3 regions of the Rahnella sp. GSA61A genome follow, and region 3 is predicted to be linked to each of the others. Evidence: predicted binding sites of a transcription regulator. Region 3 holds the regulator's gene; each other region holds the start of a gene.

Evidence for each region. Region 3 encodes sigma-54, which starts transcription at its own class of promoters, with help from an activator protein. Its sites were predicted from a motif close to GTTGGCACANNTTTCGCTNT; they were not measured.
Region 1: a site for sigma-54 is predicted at 2,518-2,537, ahead of LC431_RS08270 (gamma-glutamyltransferase family protein). Genes of this name have one in related genera too.
Region 2: a site for sigma-54 is predicted at 2,388-2,407, ahead of glnA (glutamate--ammonia ligase). Genes of this name have one in related genera too.

Annotation. Positions count from the first base shown of each region.
Region 1 is NZ_JAHXYO010000005.1:32,005-36,281, forward strand. Features, by position in the region: gene LC431_RS08260 (AtzE family amidohydrolase) at 1-631, opposite strand, end outside; gene hpxX (oxalurate catabolism protein HpxX) at 628-822, opposite strand; gene LC431_RS08270 (gamma-glutamyltransferase family protein) at 859-2,445, opposite strand; gene LC431_RS08275 (MurR/RpiR family transcriptional regulator) at 2,644-3,483, shown strand; gene LC431_RS08280 (transporter substrate-binding domain-containing protein) at 3,742-4,277, shown strand, end outside.
Region 2 is NZ_JAHXYO010000023.1:12,881-17,157, reverse strand. Features, by position in the region: gene yihX (glucose-1-phosphatase) at 1-128, opposite strand, end outside; gene typA (ribosome-dependent GTPase TypA) at 293-2,116, opposite strand; gene glnA (glutamate--ammonia ligase) at 2,588-3,997, shown strand; gene glnL (nitrogen regulation protein NR(II)) at 4,250-4,277, shown strand, end outside.
Region 3 is NZ_JAHXYO010000014.1:79,341-83,617, forward strand. Features, by position in the region: gene lptB (LPS export ABC transporter ATP-binding protein) at 1-640, shown strand, start outside; gene rpoN (RNA polymerase factor sigma-54) at 742-2,175, shown strand; gene hpf (ribosome hibernation promoting factor) at 2,199-2,486, shown strand; gene ptsN (PTS IIA-like nitrogen regulatory protein PtsN) at 2,585-3,067, shown strand; gene rapZ (RNase adapter RapZ) at 3,135-3,989, shown strand; gene npr (PTS phosphocarrier protein NPr) at 3,986-4,258, shown strand.

The DNA.
Region 1 (4,277 bases), on a different contig from region 3:
TGGCGACAAACGGCTGGCTGCCGCGACGTGAAATCCGCCCGAAGGTCGGTTTCAGGCCGAGAATACCACTTAATGAGGACGGCACACGGATCGAGCCGTTGGTATCACTGCCGAGGGTGAAATGCACCAGCCCGGCAGCCACGGCGGCGGCTGAACCGCCGGAAGATCCTCCGGCCACGCGCGCCAGATCCCGCGGGTTACGGGTGGCACCATAATGGCTGTTTTCCGTGGTGAAACCGTAGGCGTAAGCATCCATATTCAGCATGCCGGAAAGCATCGCGCCCTGTGCCGCGAGGCGTGAAACCGTCCAGGCGTCATGGCGTGCAGCGGCGTTGCTGCTGTTGAGGCTGGCACCGGCCAGCGTCACTTCACCGGCCACGTCCAGCAGGTTTTTCACCGCATAAGGAATGCCCGCCAGCGGCGGAAGTACGGCACCGCTGGCGCGGCTTTTATCCACTTTCGCTGCTTCACTCAGCATGCGATCGCCGGTGATTTGCGTCCAGGCGTTGATGACCGGATTGGCCTGTTCAACGGCGTCGAGCGTGGAGGTGGCGATTTCTGTGGCCGAGATTTCGCCCTGCGCAATCGCCTGATGTAACTGGCTGACGGTAAAGCTATCAAACGATTTCATGCGCGGTACACCCCGGCAATTTCCAGACGCGGATCCAGCGGTAAATCCATCAGCGGTTGTGCCATTTGGGCAATGCGGCTGAACTGCACCAGCAATTCCTGACGGCGTGCGTCGTCGAGTTCCAGCGCCAGAACGGATTCCATCTGGCGGATATAGGCGGCCCAGTCGGTCGCTGCGGAGGTATTTTTCATTCTGCTTCCTTATCCATTCTGTTATGCAAACCCTGATCAAAAACCGGCGGCGCTGCCGTTGCTGCGCGGGTCGGAGGCACCTTCAAACATGCCGTTGGTATGGCGAACGATGGCACCGGCGTGACCGACGGCTTCACTGAAATCCGGCAACAGTTCGACGTCGTGACCACGCTGCCTCAGCCCGGCCAGCGTCGGATAGGCAAAACGGCCTTCGAGTTTCAGTGAATCCGAACTCTCGCCCCAGGTACGGCCAAGCAGCCAGCGCGGGCCGCTGATCGCCTGTTGCAACGATTGCCCCTGTACTACATGGCGGATAAACACGGCGGCCTGCGTCTGCGGCTGGCCGTCACCCCCCATCGAGCCGTAAACCATGGTGCGCCCGTCGTATAAGCGTGCGGCGGCAGGATTGAGGGTATGGAACGGTTGCTTGCCCGGTGCCAGCGCCAGTAAATGACCGGCATCAAGGCTGAAAGACGCGCCACGGTTTTGCCACAACACGCCGCTGCCCGGCAGCACCACACCACTGCCGAACTCGTGATAAATGCTCTGGATAAAAGAAACCGCCAGCCCGCTGCTGTCCATCACGCCCATCCAGACGGTATCGCCTGGCCCTTTACCTTTACCCCAGTCGGCGGCGCTGTGTGGTTTGATGCGGGTCGCAAGAGCATCGAGATACTGTGGATCCAGCAGTTCCTGTGCATCCTGCGTCATCATGCGCGGATCGGTGATAAAGCGATCGCGCAGACCGAACGCCAGTTTGGTGGCTTCCACCACGCTGTGAATGGTGGCACTTTCGTCCATGGTTTCCAGCGGCAAACGGTCAGTCAGGCCGAGGATCGCCAGCGAAACCAGCCCCTGCGTCGGGGGTGTCAGGTTGTAGATTTCGCCTTTACTGTGTTTGAGCCGCAACGGCACACGGCGCTGTGGCTTGTAAGCGGCGAGATCGGCGCGGGTCACCGGCATGCCGAGCTTTTCCATGTCGGCGGCCATATTGTCGGCCAGCTCACCGCGATAGAAACTGTTCAGCCCGTCCTCGCACAGCATCGATAACGTCTGCGCCAGTTGCGGCTGAGTGAAGCGGTTTCCGGCGCGGGGCACATCGCCGTTAGGCAGAAAAACATCGGCAAAGCTGCGGAAATCTTTCAGTTCGTGTTGCTTGGCGCGGGTCGCCGCTTCCTGCGATGCCGTCACCGGAATACCATCAGCGGCATAACGGATGGCGTCACGCAGCAGGCGGGAGAGCGGTTTTTGCTCGCCGCCAAATTCAGCCGACACATTCAGCGCTTCCTGCCAGCCGCCGACGGTACCCGCTACCGTCAGCGCGGCTTTCGGGCCACGGTGCGGAATGTGCGTTTCACCGGCGTAGAAATCGAGAGAGGCGAGGGAGCCTGCGGCACCGCTGGCGTCTATCGCCACCGGATTGCCCTGCGGCGGCACGATCAGCCAGAAGCCATCGCCCCCCAGCCCGTTCATGTGCGGATAGACCACGGCAATCGTCGCGGCCGCAGCCACCATGGCCTCGATGGCATTGCCGCCTTCACGCAATACCGCAAGCGCACTCTGGCTCGCCAGATGATGAGGTGTGACCGCCATGCCCAGCGGTGCGCTGTTACTGTTAATCATGCGATGTCCTTTTTAGAAACGCTTTTTTATGCTGCCCGTGCTTGCAGGGTTGTGGGCGCGTAGGGATAAAGTTAAGCAAGAGGTGTTCCACATCGGCAAAACCTTGCAGCTTTAGCGCTAATTTCTCTTGCATTGGCAAGCATAGTGCATGGTATGTTCCGCTGATTTACTGAAACATTGGTTACAAAAGGGCCAGAGATGAAACAGATTGATGAGCGTCTGCGTGACCATTACGCAGAACTGACGCCGCAGGAACAGCGGGTGGCCGACTTTATTTTTGCCAGTATTGACGACCTGATGAGCTATAACAGCGCCGAACTGGCGCGGCTTAGCGGCGTATCGAAAGCCACGGTCAGCCGCCTGTTCAAACGCCTCGGTTACCCGAGCTACCGCGATATGCGCGATGAAATGCGCACCCTGCGCCAGAGCGGGATGCCGCTGACCGACAGCCGCGACGCGGTGCAAGGTAACACCTTGTTATCACGGCACTATAAACAGGAAATGGCCAACCTGACGCAGTGGATTAACCAGATTGATGGCACCCAGTTCGGTGCGCTGATCGCCGCCCTGAATCAGGCGCGGCAAGTACGTTTGCTGGGTTTTCGTAATAGTTACCCGGTGGCGCTGCACCTGCGTCAGCAACTGATTCAGGTGCGCGCTGGCGTGATGATAATGCCGCAGCCGGGGCAAACGCTGGCGGAAGAACTGGTGGATCTTACCGCGCAGGACGTGGTGATTTTCGTCGCTTTCCGCCGCAGGCCGCGCATGGCGAAGGCAATTCTGATGCAGTTACAGTCACTTGGCGTGCCGGTGTTGCTGATTTGCGAGCCGCAGGCGCAGACACTTATCCCGCTGGCAACCTGGCATCTGGCTGCTCCGCTCGACAGCGTATCGGCGTTCGACAGTTATTCTTCTGCCATGAGTCTGGCGAATTTGCTCAGCAATGCATTGCTGCACGATATGCTCGCTTCAGGCCGCCAGCGTATTCATCAGATAAGCGATTTGTATAACGATCTGGATGAGCTGGAGCAGCGCTGATTCCCGTTTGAAGAACAAATCGGGCGCTTTTCTGGTGCTTGCGCACAATTTCAGTGCATCATATTTTTCATTGGTTCACGCTTTTTGCCCTGATTCAGGGCAAAAAAACCTCTTCTGAACGCGCCTCTCATTGTCTAATTCCTTGTCATACCGTGACTTTGTGCACAATTTTTCTGCTGCACGGCTTTTGGCACATTCGTTGCAAAGCTATAAACATAAGAATCTATCGTTCCAAAAACCTTTCACCGGAGATAATCTATGAACATGAACAAACGGCTGTTGGCATGGGCAGGTGCGGCAATGCTGGTGCTTCAGGCATCCAGCGTAATGGCGGATCAGTTGCAGGATATTCAGAAACGTGGCGTGCTGCGTGTGGCTGTTCCTCAGGATTTCCCGCCGTTTGGTTCGGTGAGCAAGGATTTGCAGCCGGAAGGTTATGACATCGATATGGCGCATTATCTGGCCGATAAGATGAAACTTAAGTTGCAACTGGTGCCGGTCACCAGCGCCAACCGCGTGCCTTATCTGCAAACGGATAAAGTCGATCTGGTGATTTCAAGCCTGGGTAAAAACGCTGAGCGCGAAAAAGTCATCGACTTCAGCAACGCTTACGCACCGTTCTTCCTCGGCGTGTTTGGTGCCCAGGGTGACAAACTGTCGGATCTGAAAGAACTGTCCGGTAAAACCATCGGCGTGACCCGTGGCGCGGTGGAAGATCTGGCACTGACCGGCGTGGCACCGAAAGATGCCAAAATTCAGCGGTATGAAGACAACAACACCACGCTGTCTGCATA
Region 2 (4,277 bases), on a different contig from region 3:
ACCTCGCCCATTGAAAACCGCTCGGTCAGCGTCGCCAGCGGGGTGCCACTCAGATGGCTCCACACCCCAAGCACTCGTTTGAAATCAATATCAATAATGACGTTTCCCATATCAAAAATGTACAGCATTGCACGCTCCTGATTTCAAAGATGACAGTTAACTTTAGCGGTAAAACGTACAAGTGAACAGGGGCAACGCGACGGGGCGTAACGAACGGAGGAGAAAAAAACATAAAAAAAACAGGGTACCCGAAGGCACCCTGTTTCTGTGTAACGGCAAACGTTAAAGAAGATTAACCTTCTTTAGGACCACGCATTGCACGTTTACGATCGTTCTCGGTCAGGTGACGTTTACGGATACGCACAGACAGAGGAGTCACTTCGACCAGTTCGTCATCATCGATGAATTCCAGAGCTTGCTCCAGAGACATTTTGATAGCAGGAACCAGAGTCGTTGCTTCGTCAGTACCGGACGCACGCATGTTAGTCAGTTTCTTACCGGTCAAGCAGTTCACGGTCAGGTCGTTAGAACGTGAGTGAATACCGATAATCTGGCCTTCATACACTTCTGCGCCGTGACCCAGGAACAATTTACCGCGGTCTTGCAAGCTGAACAGTGCGAACGCAACCGCTTTACCCTGACCGTTGGAGATCAGCACGCCGTTCTGACGCTGGCCGATTTCGCCCGGACGAACGTCATCGTAGTGGCTGAACGTGGAGTACAGCAGACCGGTACCGGAAGTCATGGTCATGAATTCGGTACGGAAGCCGATCAGGCCACGTGCAGGGATCAGGTAATCAAGACGGATACGACCTTTGCCGTCTGGGATCATGTCTTTGACATCGCCTTTACGCTCACCCATGGCCTGCATAACAGAACCCTGGTGTTGCTCTTCGATATCCAGTGTCACGTTCTCGAATGGCTCTTGCATGCGGCCATCGATTTTACGGTTGATTACTTTAGGACGGGAAACCGCCAGCTCGAAACCTTCACGACGCATATTTTCGATCAGAACCGACAGGTGAAGTTCACCACGGCCTGAAACACGGAATGCATCAGCATCTTCAGTTTCTTCAACACGCAATGCAACGTTGTGCACCAGCTCTTTGTTCAGACGGTCAAGGATCTGACGTGAAGTCACATACTTACCTTCTTTACCACAGAACGGAGAGGTGTTTACGTTGAAGTACATGGTTACTGTTGGTTCATCAACGCTCAGCGCAGGCAGAGCTTCAACATTCGCCGGATCACAGATTGTGTCGGAAATGTTCAGTTCGCCCAGGCCGGTGATTGCGATGATGTCGCCCGCTTCAGCAACGGTGGCTTCGATACGCTCAAGACCCATGTGGGTCAGAACTTTACCGACTTTACCGTTGCGGGTTTTGCCTTCGCTGTCGATGACAGTGATTTGCTGGTTAGGCTTAACGGTACCGCGTTTGATGCGGCCGATGCCGATGACGCCAACATAGTTGTTGTAGTCCAGCTGAGAGATTTGCATCTGGAACGGTGCTTCCATCTCAACTTGTGGCGGAGATACGTGGTCAACGATCGCCTGGTACAGCGGGGTCATGTCTTCGGCCATATCGTTATGGTCGTTACCCGCGATACCCATCAATGCTGATGCATAGATGATTGGGAAATCGAGTTGTTCGTCGGTTGCGTCCAGGTTTACAAACAGGTCGAAGACCTGATCGACAACCCAGTCAGGACGCGCGCCAGGGCGGTCAACCTTGTTGATTACCACGATCGGTTTCAGACCATTAGCGAAGGCTTTTTTGGTCACGAAACGGGTTTGCGGCATTGGGCCATCCATTGCATCCACAACCAGCAGCACCGAGTCGACCATTGACATCACACGCTCTACCTCACCGCCGAAGTCGGCGTGTCCTGGGGTATCCACGATGTTGATGCGGTAGTCTTTCCAATTAATGGCGGTGTTTTTTGCGAGGATGGTAATCCCACGCTCTTTCTCCAAATCGTTGGAGTCCATTACGCGTTCAGTGGCTTCTACACGCTCTCCGAAAGTACCGGATTGTTGCAGCAGCTTGTCGACCAGGGTGGTTTTACCATGGTCAACGTGGGCAATAATGGCGATGTTACGCAAATTTTCGATCACAGCTTTGCCTCAGGCATTAGAAATAGCGCGCTATTGTACACGTATTAAGCGAGGTTCTAAACAAGATCACAAGGATCTTGTTGAAACAACTTATGGATGGCTACTTTGTGATCCCTTTCACGGTGCAAAAAGACCACTGAACCATTATGACGCACCATTGTAGTGCTTTCACTCTCACAGTTAGCACCATTTTAGTGCGGGAATTCCGTTATGGTGCATACTTGTCGAGTGCAAAAGCCCTGTAAAATGGCGTTGTTTGCATTTTCTCAAAGTTGGCACAGTTTTCGCTAATAGTTTTTAGAGTAAAAGTTTTTTAGGGTAAAAAATTTTTTACAGGGTGAAGAGCCTGACCAGACAAATAATAGCGCTGTTCAGTCTACACGCCAGTTCCAGTAAGGCTGTTATTTCCAACTAAAGACCAAAAATGGTTATTCGTTCCACGACGATAATGAGAAATTCGGGAGAACTAGTATGTCCGCTGAACACGTTTTGACGATGCTGAATGAGCATGAAGTGAAATTCGTAGATTTACGCTTCACTGATACCAAAGGCAAAGAACAGCACGTCACCATTCCTGCGCACCAGGTTAGCGCTGACTTCTTCGAAGAAGGCAAAATGTTTGACGGCTCTTCAATCGGTGGCTGGAAAGGCATTAACGAATCTGACATGGTCTTGATGCCAGATGCGAGCACTGCTGTTCTTGACCCATTCTACGAAGAAACTACCCTGATCATTCGTTGCGACATCCTTGAGCCAACCACGCTGCAAGGTTATGACCGCGACCCACGTTCTACCGCAAAACGTGCAGAAGATTTCCTGCGCTCTTCCGGTATCGCGGACACCGTTCTGTTCGGGCCAGAGCCAGAATTCTTCCTGTTTGATGATGTGCGCTTCGGCAGCAGCATCTCCGGTTCTCACGTCGCTATCGATGATATCGAAGGCGCATGGAACTCAAGCACCAAATACGAAGGCGGCAACAAAGGCCACCGTCCTGCAGTAAAAGGCGGTTACTTCCCGGTTCCTCCGGTCGACTCCTCTCAGGATCTGCGTTCTACCATGTGTCTGACCATGGAAGAAATGGGTCTGGTTGTTGAAGCTCACCACCACGAAGTGGCAACCGCTGGTCAGAACGAAGTGGCAACCCGCTTCAACACCCTGACTAAAAAAGCTGACGAAATCCAAATCTACAAATACGTGGTTCACAACGTGGCTCACGCATTTGGCAAAACTGCGACCTTCATGCCAAAACCAATGTTTGGCGATAACGGTTCAGGTATGCACTGCCACATGTCTCTGTCCAAGAACGGTAACAACCTGTTCGCTGGCGACAAATACGGCGGCCTGTCTGAAATGGCACTGTTCTACATCGGCGGTATCATTAAGCACGCTAAAGCAATCAACGCCTACGCTAACCCGACCACCAACTCCTACAAGCGTCTGGTCCCGGGCTACGAAGCGCCAGTAATGCTGGCTTACTCTGCGCGTAACCGTTCTGCATCCATCCGTATTCCACACGTATCAACGCCTAAAGCGATGCGTATCGAAGCACGTTTCCCTGATCCAGCGGCTAACCCATACCTGGCGTTTGCTGCACTGATGATGGCTGGCCTGGACGGTATCATCAACAAGATCCACCCTGGCGATGCGATGGACAAAAACCTGTATGACCTGCCACCGGAAGAAGAAGCAGAAATTCCAAAAGTTGCAGGTTCACTGGAAGAAGCCCTGAACGCACTGAACGAAGACCGCGAGTTCCTGACCCGTGGTGGCGTGTTCACTGACGACGCTATCGATGCTTATATCGGTCTGCGTAAAGAAGAAATGGACCGCGTGCGCATGACTCCGCATCCGGTTGAGTTCGAACTTTACTACAGCGTTTAATTTTTCGATTAAACCGGACTCAGCGCTCGTCTTCGGGCTGGCGCTGAGGGTAATACCCGACTGAAGGCCTGTGTTCACAAACCCTTCAGCGTCAAAATTAAGTAAGACGATTTATATTTGTTGCCGTGGAAACTTTCAGCCCATCTCCGGATGGGCTTTTTTCTCCACACTCTTTCCTGCTCAACCCCTCTGACCCGTGATTTCACCGGGTAGCGAGATAAAATGCACCAATCAGGTGCGGGAGACTGCGGTATGGCAACTGGCAAACTGCCCGATGCTG
Region 3 (4,277 bases):
TGAAATCGTCGGGTTATTAGGGCCAAACGGTGCGGGTAAAACCACCACCTTTTACATGGTCGTGGGCATCGTCCAGCGCGATGCGGGCCGCATTATCGTTGATGATGAAGACATCAGCCTGCTGCCGCTGCATACCCGCGCCCGTCGCGGTATTGGCTATCTTCCGCAGGAAGCCTCCATTTTCCGTCGTCTGAGCGTATTTGATAACCTGATGGCGGTGCTGCAGATCCGTGACGATCTGACCAAAGAACAGCGTAATGACCGCGCTAATGAATTAATGGAAGAGTTCCATATTTCTCATTTGCGCGATAACCTCGGTCAGTCACTGTCTGGTGGTGAACGCCGTCGTGTTGAAATTGCCCGTGCACTGGCAGCGAACCCTAAATTCATCCTGCTGGATGAACCGTTCGCCGGGGTTGACCCGATTTCCGTTATCGACATCAAAAAAATCATTGAGCATTTACGTGACAGCGGCCTCGGCGTACTGATCACTGACCATAACGTTCGCGAAACACTCGACGTTTGTGAACGCGCGTATATCGTCAGTCAGGGGAAATTGATCGCCCACGGCACGCCAGCCGACATTCTTGCTGATGAACAAGTTAAACGTGTTTATCTTGGTGAAGAATTCCGTCTGTGATCTGTGCCGCCGGAACCGTGCCTGTTTCAACCTACACTGAAACAGGCCGTCTCTGACAGAAGTGTTGCCGTTTTCACTCATCAACGGAATTAAGCCAAGATATGAAGCAAGGTTTGCAACTCAGACTCAGCCAACAACTGGCAATGACTCCTCAGTTACAACAGGCCATCCGCTTGTTGCAACTATCCACGCTTGAGCTCCAGCAGGAGATCCAACTCGCGCTGGAGAGCAACCCTCTGTTGGAACAAACCGACCTTCATGAAGAAATCGACTCGGTAGAAACCACCGACAGCGAAGGGTTAGACACCCGCGAGGCACTCGAGCAGAAAGACATGCCGGAAGAGTTGCCGCTGGACGCCACCTGGGATGAGATTTACACCGCAGGCACGCCGTCAGGCACCGGCAATGATTACAGCGACGATGAGCTACCGATTTACCAGGGCGAAACCACGCAGACACTTCAGGATTACCTGATGTGGCAGGTCGAGCTGACGCCGTTCTCTGATACCGATGCCGCGATTGCCACCTCAATCGTCGATGCAGTGGATGACACCGGTTACCTGACCGTCTCCCTTGACGACATTCTCGAAAGCGTCGGTGATGAAAATGTCACCATGGACGAAGTCGAAGCCGTACTTAAGCGCGTTCAGCGTTTTGATCCGGTGGGTGTGGCCGCCCGTGACCTGCGCGACTGCCTGCTGATCCAGCTTTCTCAATATGCGACTGACACGCCTTTCATCACTGAAGCCCGTCTTATCATCAGCGAACATCTCGATTTGCTGGCGAACCATGATTTCCGCGCACTTATGCGATCAACCCGGTTAAAAGAAGATACACTGAAAGGAGCGATGCTCCTGATCCAGTCTCTTGATCCGCGTCCGGGCCAGTCTATCAACACCGGCGAATCCGAATACGTGATCCCGGATGTGCTGGTGCGTAAAGTGTCAGGTGTCTGGGCGGTAGAACTCAATTCCGACAGCATTCCGCGTCTGAAGATTAACCAGCAGTACGCCGCGATGGGGAATTCCGCACGCAGCGACAGCGACGGGCAATTTATCCGCAGCAATCTGCAGGAAGCCAAGTGGTTAATCAAAAGCCTGGAAAGCCGTAACGACACGCTGTTGAAAGTGACGCGCTGCATCGTTGAGCAGCAGCAGGCGTTCTTTGAACTGGGTGAAGAATTTATGAAACCTATGGTGCTGGCAGATATTGCCAGTGCCGTGGAAATGCACGAATCGACGATTTCACGTGTGACGACGCAGAAGTTCCTGCACAGCCCGCGTGGCATTTTCGAACTGAAGTATTTCTTCTCCAGCCATGTCAGTACAGACAGCGGTGGCGAGGCATCGTCAACCGCGATCCGGGCGCTGGTGAAGAAATTAATCGCAGCGGAGAATCCTGTAAAACCGCTCAGTGACAGTAAGTTAGCGACCCTGCTTTCCGATCAGGGAATTATGGTTGCGCGTCGGACTGTCGCCAAATACCGAGAGTCTTTGTCCATCCCGCCCTCAAACCAACGTAAACAGTTAGTTTGACCTCAACAGAGAAGGAAGACATTATGCAGCTCAACATTACCGGACATCACATTGAGATCACGGATCCCCTGAGAGAATTCATCACGTCGAAGCTGGCTAAGCTTGAGCAGTATTTCGACAGGATTAATCAGGTGTATGTGGTGTTGAGCGTGGAAAAGGTGCAGAAAGTAGCGGAAGCCACTTTGCATGTGAACGGAGGCGAATTACATGCCACCTCGGAACATCAGGATATGTACGCAGCGATTGACGGACTGGTTGATAAACTGGCCCGACAGTTGAATAAACATAAAGACAAACTGAAACAGCACTGACATTCATGTAGCCAACCCTGTGCTACAAACCTTCGGGCATCGGCTTGTGACCTTCGGGAAACGAGCCGATATAGCTTTAAGGGTGAAACAGCGCAAAAGTGAAAGATGACATGATTAACGATACTGCAATGCAATTAACGTCGGTGCTTAATGCCGAATGCACCAAAAGCGGCGTTCATTGCGCCAGCAAAAAACGCGCACTGGAAATCATCAGTGAGCTGGCCGCCAAACAATTAAATTTGTCGCCGCAGGTGATTTTTGACGCCATTTTGACCCGTGAACGTATGGGGAGCACCGGGATCGGTGCCGGGATCGCCATCCCGCACGGTAAGCTGGAAGAAGACACTTTACGTGCCGTCGGCGTATTCATTCAGCTTGAACAACCGATTGCTTTTGACGCCATCGATAATCAGCCGGTAGATTTGCTTTTTGCCTTGCTGGTACCGGCAGATCAATGTAAAACCCATTTACATACATTATCTTTAGTCGCTAAGAAATTAGCTGATAAAACAGTGTGTCGCCGTCTGCGTGGCGCGCAAAGTGACGAAGAACTGTTCCAGATAATGACTGAAAACGAATAAATTGCTGATTCCCGGTACAGTGCCGGGAAAATGAATTCTGCACACTGAATGCCAGGGGAGTGACACCATGGTGCTGATGATTGTCAGCGGCCGTTCCGGTTCCGGGAAGTCGGTTGCCCTACGGGCACTAGAAGACATGGGTTTTTACTGCGTGGATAACCTGCCGGTGGTGTTATTGCCGCAGCTTGCCCAGACCCTTGTTGAACGTAATACGTCAGCGGCCGTCAGCATTGACGTCCGTAACATGCCGGAAACACCGGAAGTTTATGAGTATGCGATGTCACAACTGCCGGAGAGCTTCTCACCGCAGTTGTTATTCCTTGATGCCGACCGCAATACTCTGATCCGCCGCTACAGCGACACCCGTCGACTGCACCCGCTTTCCAGCAAAAATCTGTCCCTCGAAAGTGCCATTGATGAAGAAGCCGATCTGCTCGAACCACTGCGTTCGTCTGCGGATCTGATCATCGACACCTCCGAAATGTCCGTGCATGAACTGGCAGAAATGCTGCGTACCCGTCTGCTGGGTAAACGCGAGCGCGAACTGACGATGGTGTTCGAATCCTTCGGTTTCAAACACGGCATTCCGATTGATGCGGATTACGTTTTCGATGTGCGTTTTCTGCCAAACCCGCACTGGGATCCGAAACTGCGTCCGATGACAGGCCTTGATAAGCCGGTCGCGGCGTTTCTTGACCGTCATACTGAAGTGCACAACTTTATTTACCAGACCCGCAGCTACCTCGAACAATGGCTGCCGATGCTGGAAACGAACAACCGCAGCTATCTGACCGTCGCCATTGGCTGTACCGGCGGTAAACACCGTTCGGTCTATATCGCAGAGCAACTGGCCGACTATTTCCGTTCCCGCGGGAAAAATGTGCAATCCCGCCATCGCACGCTGGAAAAACGCAAATCATGACGGTGAAACAAACGGTAGAAATCAAAAACCGGTTGGGTATGCATGCCCGCCCGGCAATGAAGTTGTTTGAACTGGTGCAGAGCTTTGAATCAGAAGTGATGCTGCGCAACGACACGGGCATTGAAGCGGAAGCCAGCAGTGTCATCGCGCTGCTGATGCTCGATTCCCCGAAAGGTCAGAAAATCGAAATCGAAGCCACCGGCCCCGATGAAGAACAGGCATTGACGGCAGTGGTAAATCTGATTAATTCAGGTTTTGATGAAGACTGATAATTAACGCACTCTTTGA